Regions from separate parts of the Bradyrhizobium sp. SZCCHNR1043 genome, predicted to be linked through region 2. Evidence: predicted binding sites of a transcription regulator. Region 2 holds the regulator's gene; the other holds the start of a gene.
The links. Region 2 encodes LexA, which represses DNA repair genes until DNA is damaged. Its sites were predicted from a motif close to TGTTCNNNNTGTGTTCNG; they were not measured.

Region 1: QX039_RS10850 (single-stranded DNA-binding protein) is a predicted target of LexA. The motif match lies at 2,040-2,057, and genes of this name have one in related genera.

The regions. Positions count from the first base shown of each region.
Region 1 is NZ_JAUEYN010000005.1:234,555-238,960, forward strand. It holds gene QX039_RS10840 (outer membrane protein) at 53-808, opposite strand; gene QX039_RS10845 (outer membrane protein) at 1,001-1,756, opposite strand; gene QX039_RS10850 (single-stranded DNA-binding protein) at 2,218-2,718, shown strand; gene QX039_RS10855 (DUF2306 domain-containing protein) at 2,777-3,175, shown strand; gene gyrA (DNA gyrase subunit A) at 3,346-4,406, shown strand, end outside.
Region 2 is NZ_JAUEYN010000005.1:116,090-120,495, reverse strand. It holds gene QX039_RS10285 (LysR family transcriptional regulator) at 1-297, shown strand, start outside; gene glp (gephyrin-like molybdotransferase Glp) at 530-1,741, shown strand; gene lexA (transcriptional repressor LexA) at 1,948-2,646, shown strand; gene QX039_RS10270 (hypothetical protein) at 2,905-3,345, shown strand; gene QX039_RS10265 (hypothetical protein) at 3,511-3,786, shown strand; gene QX039_RS10260 (ComEC/Rec2 family competence protein) at 3,741-4,406, opposite strand, start outside.

The DNA of each region.
Region 1 (4,406 bases), 120 kb from region 2:
TGGCGCGTCAGACCCTCGACCACCAGTCCTCGAGGGTCAGCGCTTGGAAAAGTCAGTGCTTGGATACGACGGGGCCGCCCCAGCGATAGTTCACGCGGACCGTCGCCATGTCGACGTCCTGGCCGACCGCATCGGTCCGGCCCGCGGCTCCACCGGGAACGCCCGAGAAGCCCAGGGTGCGGTTGCCCATGAACAGGTGCTCGTATTCGGCTGCGACCGACCAGTTCTTGGCGAAGCCGACCTCGACGCCGGTGCCGACAGCCGCACCCCAGCGCGTGGCGCTGGACTGGTCGAGCACACCGCCAGTTGCCGTGGACAGACCGTTGTACTTCTCACCCGCAACCGCGGCGCCGCCCTTCACGTACCAGAGCACGTTGTTCCAGGAATAGCCGATCTGGCCGGTGAGCAAGCCGATCCCATTGATCTTGGTCTGGTTGGTCACGGGCGGGACCAACTGGCCGGTGTTGCTGCCCTTGAGGTTGGCCCAGTTTCCCTGGCCTTCGACGCCGAACACCCAGCCGCCGGCCTGCCAGCGATAGCCGATCTGGCCGCCAGCCAGCGCGCCGGTTGCGTCATGGCAGCCTTCCGCGTTGGTTGCGGCCACGCCAGCGAAGCTGACCTTGTTGGTCCAGCAGGTGCGGGCCGATGCGCCACCGGCATTCAGGCCGATATAGAAGCCACTCCAATCATAGATCGTCGTGATCATCGCAGGCGCTTTGGTGAAGGTGCGCGCGGGCAAGTCGGCAGCGATGGCCGGCGCAATCCCCAGCGCCAGCGAAGTTGTCGCCCCCAGCAACAGCCTTCTCATCGCATTCCCCAAACCAAGTCCGACGCCCGCACGCACACTCTCACCAACGCCCACCCGCCGGACCTTGATAGCCCCTTCCGTCGTAAAAAGCCGTCACCCAAATGACACAACGGCCCAGCAAGTACCGGTTCTGGCACACAAAAAAGGCCGGCGCGAAGCCGGCCTTTCGACACATTCGATTTGCGCGTGCAATCAGTAGCGCGACACGATCGGGCCGCTGAAGTGATAGGAGACGCCGGCCTTGACGGTGTGCACGGTGTCGCTCCACTCGGAGCGATTGGCCGGAACCGCGCTGTACTGAATCGAGCTCTTGCCGAAGTCGAGATAGTTGTATTCGACCTTGGCCGACCAGTTCGGCGCGAACATGTACTCGGCGCCGGCACCGATCGTCCAACCCCAGCGCCAGTTGTTCTGAGCGAAGCTATTCGCCGCGCCGCCATTGAGCGCTGCGTCGTAGCGGTGTTGGAGATCGCCGACGGCAGCGCCGCCGCTGACAAAGAACAGCGCCGGACCCGCAGCCCAGCCGAGGCGGCCCTTGATGTCGCCGAAGCCGCGCAGCCTGGTGAAGTAGGTATCGCCGAGACCGGCGTTGATGACGCCCGACCGGCCGTTGATGTCGGCCCAGTGATAGTCGCCCTCGAGACCGAACACGATGTTGTCGACCTGCCAGTTGTAGCCGACCACACCGCCGATGAAGCCGCCGCTGGTGTTATAGTTCTGGGTGCCGGCAAAGATCGCCGTATTGGGCGCTCCGAAGAAGGTCTCTTTGCTTCGGCCCCAGCCGCCGCCGCCCTGCAGACCGAGATAGAAACCGGCCCAGGTCGGAAGTGGCGCCGGCGCCACTACCGGGGCCTTCGTGTACGGGCGGGCGGCGAGATCGGCGGCTCCCGCCGGCGTCAGCGCCCCCAAAACCATTAAGCTGACAGCTCCGAGAAAAATTCTTTTCATCCCAAGTCTCCCGCGTTGGGCGTCTCCAATTGGTCCCCGGAGACGCACTTCTGTGAAGTTGGTGCGACCACGCTTGCGGCCCCAATCCGTCCAGAAATATACGCTATTCAACCCTGGATACCGTCTCCCAAAAGCCACAGCCGAGGAGGAAGTGCGGCGAGCTAACTTGATGAAAATTAATCCCTTTTTCGTGAATAGGGAACTTTTTCCGGGTTCCATTTGCGAGAAGTTGCGGTTCCATCGAGTTCCGCGGAACTCGACGCACGGTTGTGGACATATGTGTGCGAACAAAACTGGAACAATGGCTTTCCGCCTGCTATATGTGGATAAGCAATGGACAGGGCGGGTGGACCGCGCGGCAACCGTATAGGGTCCGCCGCGAGAGGAAGGGTTAGCCACCGGACGCCGTGAGGCCGGTGTGGACGGCCGGTCCGATGATCGAGAACCGCGGGAGAGTGGTGATGGCGGGTAGTGTGAACAAGGTGATTCTGGTCGGCAATCTTGGCAAGGACCCCGAGATCCGGCGTACGCAGGATGGGCGGCCGATCGCCAATCTGAGCATTGCGACGTCGGAAACGTGGCGCGACAAGGCGACCGGCGAGCGCAAGGAAAAGACCGAGTGGCACCGCGTGGTGATCTTCAACGAGGGTCTTTGCAAGGTCGCCGAGCAGTATCTGAAGAAGGGCGCCAAGGTTTACATCGAGGGCGCGCTGCAGACCCGCAAATGGACCGACCAGAGCGGTGTCGAGAAGTACTCGACCGAGGTCGTTCTGCAGGGCTTCAACTCGACCTTGACGATGCTCGATGGCCGGGGCGGCGGCGGTGGCGGCAGCTTCTCCGATGACATGGGTGGCGGCGATTTCGGCAGCAGCGGTCCGTCGATGGCGCCGCCGCGCCGCGCGGTCGCCTCGGCCGGTGGTGGCGGACGCAACAGCGACATGGACGACGACATTCCGTTCTGAGGCGCAGGGGCGGCCGCACGACGTTCAGGCCGCTGCCGTCTGACCACGGGGGTGTTGCATGAGCTTCGCACCGCTGCTCGCCGCCGAACCCTCCGTCCTGCTGCACGCCGTCGCCGCGATGTCGGCGTTTGCGCTGGGACTCGTCCAGTTCGCGGCCCCGAAGGGGACCTTGCCGCATCGAACGATCGGCTGGGTCTGGGTCGCGCTCATGGTTGCCGTTGCAGCCAGCTCGTTCTGGATCCACACCATCCGGCTGGTCGGGCCATGGAGCCCGATCCACCTGCTGTCGCTCTACACGCTGGCCGTGCTGCCGCTTGCGGTGTGGGCTGCGCACCGCCATCGGGTGGCGGCCCATCGCCGGGCCATGATCACGCTGTTTTCCGGTGCCCTCGTGATTGCCGGACTGTTCACGCTGCTGCCCGGACGGATCATGCACAAGGTGGTCTTCGGGCCCTAGCCAGAGACGGTTCCCGAGCAAGCCTCGCGGAGCCGTGTCATGTGGTTAAGTCCCTGGAAAGGCGAGCAGAAAAAGCGCGGCCCACCTCGGTTTGGGGGTGGCCTGCGGCGCGCTCCTGCGCTATATGATTCCAAGCGATTTTCGCGTGTCAAAACCGACCGGTATCCCCTTTGTCCGATAAAGAAGATGAGAAGCCCGGCGAGCCGGGCGGACCTTCCGACATTCGTCCCGTTTCCATCCTCGACGAGATGAAACGCTCCTACCTCGATTACGCGATGAGCGTGATCGTGTCGCGAGCGCTGCCCGATGCGCGCGACGGCCTCAAGCCCGTGCACCGGCGCATCCTGTATTCGATGTACGAGCAGGGGCACACGCCCGACAAGAAATACGTCAAGTCCGCGCGCGTGGTCGGCGACGTCATCGGTAAATATCATCCGCATGGCGACCAGTCGATCTACGACGCCATGGTGCGCATGGCGCAGGACTTCTCGATGCGCGTGCCGCTGATCGACGGCCAGGGCAATTTCGGCTCCGTCGACGGCGATCCGCCGGCCGCCTATCGATACACCGAAGCCAAGCTCGCCAAGTCGGCGATCCCGCTGCTCGACGACATCGACAAGGACACCGTCGACTTCCAGCCGAACTACGACAACTCGGACAAGGAACCGTCGGTTCTTCCGGCCAAATATCCGAACCTGCTGGTCAATGGCGCCGGCGGCATCGCGGTCGGCATGGCCACCAACATCCCGCCGCACAATCTCGGCGAGGTGATCGATGCCTGCATCGCGCTGATCGACAATCCCGCGCTCACGATCGATGACCTCATCAACATCATTCCGGGGCCGGATTTCCCGACCGGCGGCATCATTCTTGGCCGCGCGGGCGCCCGCTCGGCCTACCATCTGGGCCGCGGCTCGATCATGATGCGCGGCAAGGTGACGATCGACACGATCCGCAAGGATCGCGAGGCGATCATCATCTCCGAGATCCCCTACCAGGTGAACAAGGCCACGATGGTCGAGCGCATCGCCGAGCTGGTGCGCGAGAAGAAGATCGAAGGCGTCGCCGACCTGCGCGACGAAAGCGACCGCGACGGCTACCGCGTCGTCGTCGAGCTGAAGCGCGACGCCGTGCCGGACGTCGTGCTCAACCAGCTCTACAAGTTCACGCCGCTGCAGACGAGCTTCGCCGCCAACATGCTGGCGCTCGACGGCGGCCGCCCGCAGACGAT
Region 2 (4,406 bases):
GATGAGATCGGGACCGAGCTCAACGTGGTCTCGGCCTCCTCGGAATTCCTCAGCGTGCTGGCGACGGTCGCCGCATCACCGGTGATCACGACGATACCGACCAGGATGGCAAAGCTCTACGGGCCGCGATTTGGGCTGACGCTCTGTCCCGCGCCGTTGAAGCTGCGGCTGCCGGCCGTCTCGATGGTCTGGCCGCTGCAGCTCGATCGTGATGCAGCATCGGTCTGGCTGCGGAACATGGTGGCGGATATCCTGCACACGACCGAGCGCGCCGCCTGTCGCGCAGCTGCTGGATAGAACGCGGGGCGGGAGCTAACCGGAACGGCGCATCGGCCAACGCCTTGGCACTGCGGTCGACCTTCTGCGCACTGATTGCAGGGTTTCTCGCGCGGTCGTGAGGCAGCGGCCCGGACGCGGCCAACATCAGACGATCAGAAGGCAGGAAGCGGCCTGAGCCCTTGGCCGAGCCGTGCGCGTTCGGTTAGAAGGCGACTCATTCGATCTGCCGTCTCCATCCGAAGGAACTCTCATGGCCCTGATGCCGGTGTCTGATGCGTTGTCCGCCGTGCTCGCCGGCGCGGAGCCGCTGGCCGAGGAGCTGGTGACGCTGGACGAGGCCCATCACCGCATCCTGGCCCGCGACCTCGCGGCGCTGCGGACGCAGCCGCCCGAGGCGATGTCGGCGATGGACGGCTACGCCGTGCGCGCGGCGGACGCAGCCCAGGCCAAGGTGCGGCTGAGGGTGATCGGCGAGGTCGCGGCGGGGCGGCCGTTCGATCGCGTGGTCGGACCCGGCGAGGCGGCGCGCATCTTCACTGGTGGCGTTGTCCCTGAGGGCGCCGACGCGGTGGTGATCCAGGAGGACACGATCGCCGAAGATGGCCACGTCGTGATCACCGAGGCCGCGATCAAGGGCCGGCACATCCGGCCCGCCGGCGTCGACTTTCATGAGGGCATGGTGCTGCTGAAGGCGGGCCGCCGGCTCAGCGACCGCGACCTGTCGCTGGCGGCCAGCATGAATCATCCGGCACTGCCGGTGCGGCGCCGGCCGAAGGTGGCGCTGCTCGCCACCGGCGACGAGCTCGTGATGCCTGGCTCGACGCCCGGCCCGGGCCAGATCGTCTATTCCAACGGCTACGCCCTGCGGGCGCTGGTGCGCAGCGAGGGCGCGACACCGATCGATCTCGGCATCGCCGCGGATACGATGGAGGCCACGATCGCCGGGATCCGGCGGGCGCGCGAGGCCAAGGCCGACATCCTGATCACGACCGGCGGCGCCTCGGTCGGCGATCACGACCTCGTCAAGCAGGCGCTCGAAGCCGAGGGCGTCGAGATGGCGTTCTGGAAGATCGCGATGCGGCCGGGCAAGCCGATGATGCACGGACGGCTCGGCGACATGAGGGTGATCGGACTGCCCGGCAATCCGGTGTCGTCCTATGTCTGCGCCATCCTGTTCCTGGTGCCGCTGATTCGGCGGCTGCTCGGCCGCGACGAAGCTCGCATGCCACGCGAGACCGCCCTGCTCGGCCGCGAACTCGGGGCCAACGATTCGCGCGAGGACTATCTGCGGGCGCAGCTCGAGGAGCGCGCCGACGGCACCCTGATCGCAACGCCGGTGACCCAGCAGGATTCGTCGCTGCTCGGCAATCTCGCGCTCTCGCAGGCGCTGGTGATCCGGCGGGCGTTTGCGCCGAAGGCCGCCGCCGGCAGCCCGTGCGAGATCCTGCGCCTGCCGAGCTAGGCCGTTTCCCCCGGCAAAGCCCGGTCCGTTCACTACAATTTAAGGATTGCGGAACACACATCGAACATATAGTGTCCGTTCATGATTTGTTTTTAGTATGTTGCGGGCGACGCGATGATGGTCCGACTCCAAGGCGCTCTCAGCCGGTTTGTGCTCAAGGCGCAGCTCCTGGACTCGGACGACAACAAACTGGGGACCAGGTCGAGATGCTGACGCGCAAACAGTACGAACTTCTGCGGTTCATCAACGAGCGGCTCAAGGAAGCCGGCGTGCCGCCGTCCTTCGACGAGATGAAGGATGCGCTCGATCTGCGCTCGAAGTCCGGCATTCATCGCCTGATCACGGCGCTCGAGGAGCGCGGCTTTATCCGCCGGCTGCCCAACCGCGCCCGCGCGATCGAGGTGATCAAGCTGCCCGAGCTGTCACAGGCTGCCAACAACCGCCGCGGCTTCACCCCATCGGTGATCGAGGGCAATCTCGGCAAGGTGCGCACCAGCACTCCCGCGCTGGACGATGGCGAGCGCCCCGTCGCGGTGCCGGTGATGGGCCGCATCGCCGCCGGTACCCCGATCGAGGCGCTACAGACGCGCAGCCACACCATCAGCGTGCCTGCCGACATGCTCGGCAACGGCGATCACTATGCGCTCGAGGTGCGCGGCGACTCCATGGTCGATGCCGGCATCCTCGACGGCGACATGGCGCTGATCCAGCGCAACGAGACCGCCGACACCGGCGACATCGTGGTAGCGCTGATCGACGATGAGGAAGCGACGTTGAAGCGCTTCCGCCGCCGCGGCGCATCGATCGCGCTGGAGCCGGCCAACACCGCCTACGAGGTGCGCATCCTGCCGCCCAACCGGGTGAAGATCCAAGGCAAGCTGGTCGGGCTGTATCGCAAGTACTGATCGCGGACGCGATCGGTCGATCGGCGGCGAGCGCACGCGCTTCTCCGCCGATCGAAATTGGTCACGCGCGAATGCACCTCAGGATGTGCAGCGCGGCATGCTCAAACGCTTGTGATCGCCCGCGGGCGCACGCGGTGCAGATCAGCGCAGAATTGCCGTGAAGCGCGCGCTAACATCTCCTCGATGTCCACTCTGATAGAGGCCTGCGCCTGTCCGGGGGGAGCGTGGGTCGGCTATCTCTCAACGAGGAGCGATCCGATGTGTGACTACAGCCTCCATGCGGTTGCGTCCCGTCCCGCCAAGGTCGGCGAGACGTTGATCTCGACGACGTTTCGCGGCACCGCCACCCGCGGCTTCGCCCTCGAGAGCGAGCCGACCGTCGCAGTCTGCATGCTGCCCGGCACCGAGTTGGCATTTGTCGAGGACGTCCGCTACGACAGCCGCTGGCTCTGGACCCGGACGATCCGCGAGCGCGTCGCGAAGTTCAACAGCATCGAGACGCACATCCCCGATCGCCATCACGACGCGATCGAATTCGCCGACGGCCGCCACGTGCTGGTGACCCAGCTCTGCGAGGGCCAGCGCGTCACCGTGCTACAATTGCCGGTCAGCAAGCAGCCGGCCGAGCGCCGCCCGGGCATGGCGGAGGACGTTCCGGCTTCGCAGGCCACATCGATTCGCCGCATCAGCATCACCTGAGCGCCTGCGCGTCCGCATTTCTCTCGGCCATGAGCGAGCTTTCGGCCGGGGGAGATTTGGTTTCTGCAAGCGCAAGGTCTTTCCGGCGAACCTCACGCTCCGGCATCGCATCGAATAGGAACGACATCCCTCGGCCAGCATTGTGTGCCGGGGGAGCTTGCCGCCGTGGTCAACAAGATCGATTGGAACAAGGCCGGCCGGCTCTCCGAGTCCGGCCGCTACATGCTTGCGTTCGGATGGCTGACGGTCACGGCTGATGACATCGCCATCTGGCAACGCTATCCGGGCGCTGCGTTCACGCTGGTCGAAGGTCCCTCGCTGTTCGATGGACCCGATGACACCGTGTATCATCTCGGCACGTTGTATCATCTCAGCACGTTCGAGCTGTCCGGCGCTCAATCCTGCTCGCCCTGCTCCGTCTCCGGCGGCGTCGCGTCCTGAAGCCGCGACACCGGCGCACGCGGCGTCAGCGTCGTGTCGAACTCGCCGGCCTCGGCGGGCGCCGGCCACCACGGGCGATCGGTGCCGCCAGCGCGCACCGGCGTGACGGAGAAGCCGGTGCCCCGCTGCACCAGCATCAAGGCGCCCTGCTGCTGCAGGCGCTGGCGATCGATGACGGCCGCCGCGCAGGATGACGGCGCGGCGCGCGCGGTGACGATCAGCGCGGCACGGGCGCAATCATCGTCGAGCGCCTCGGCGCGCAGGGTCAAGGCGGCGAATCGGCCGTCGGCCATCGCGACCACGCAGCCCGCCTCGTCGCAGGAGACGCCATCGGCGAGCGATGAATCCGCCGGCAGCCGGGCATCGGCGTCGGCCGCGAGCCACTCCTTGGTGGCGAACACGTCCTTGCCGGTGCGCATCACATGCAGGCGTCCGTCACGGCCGCGCACCGCCACCGCGCGCCCATCGCCGGCGATCAGCACGTCGGGCAGCGGCGTCGTGGCGGCCCACGCGGTGGCCACCACGAGCCCGACGGCACCCGACCAGCGCAGCGGTGTGCGCATCAGGCCGATCAGGATGACGCCGAGGCTGGCCAGGATCAGCGGACCGATGCCGAAGCC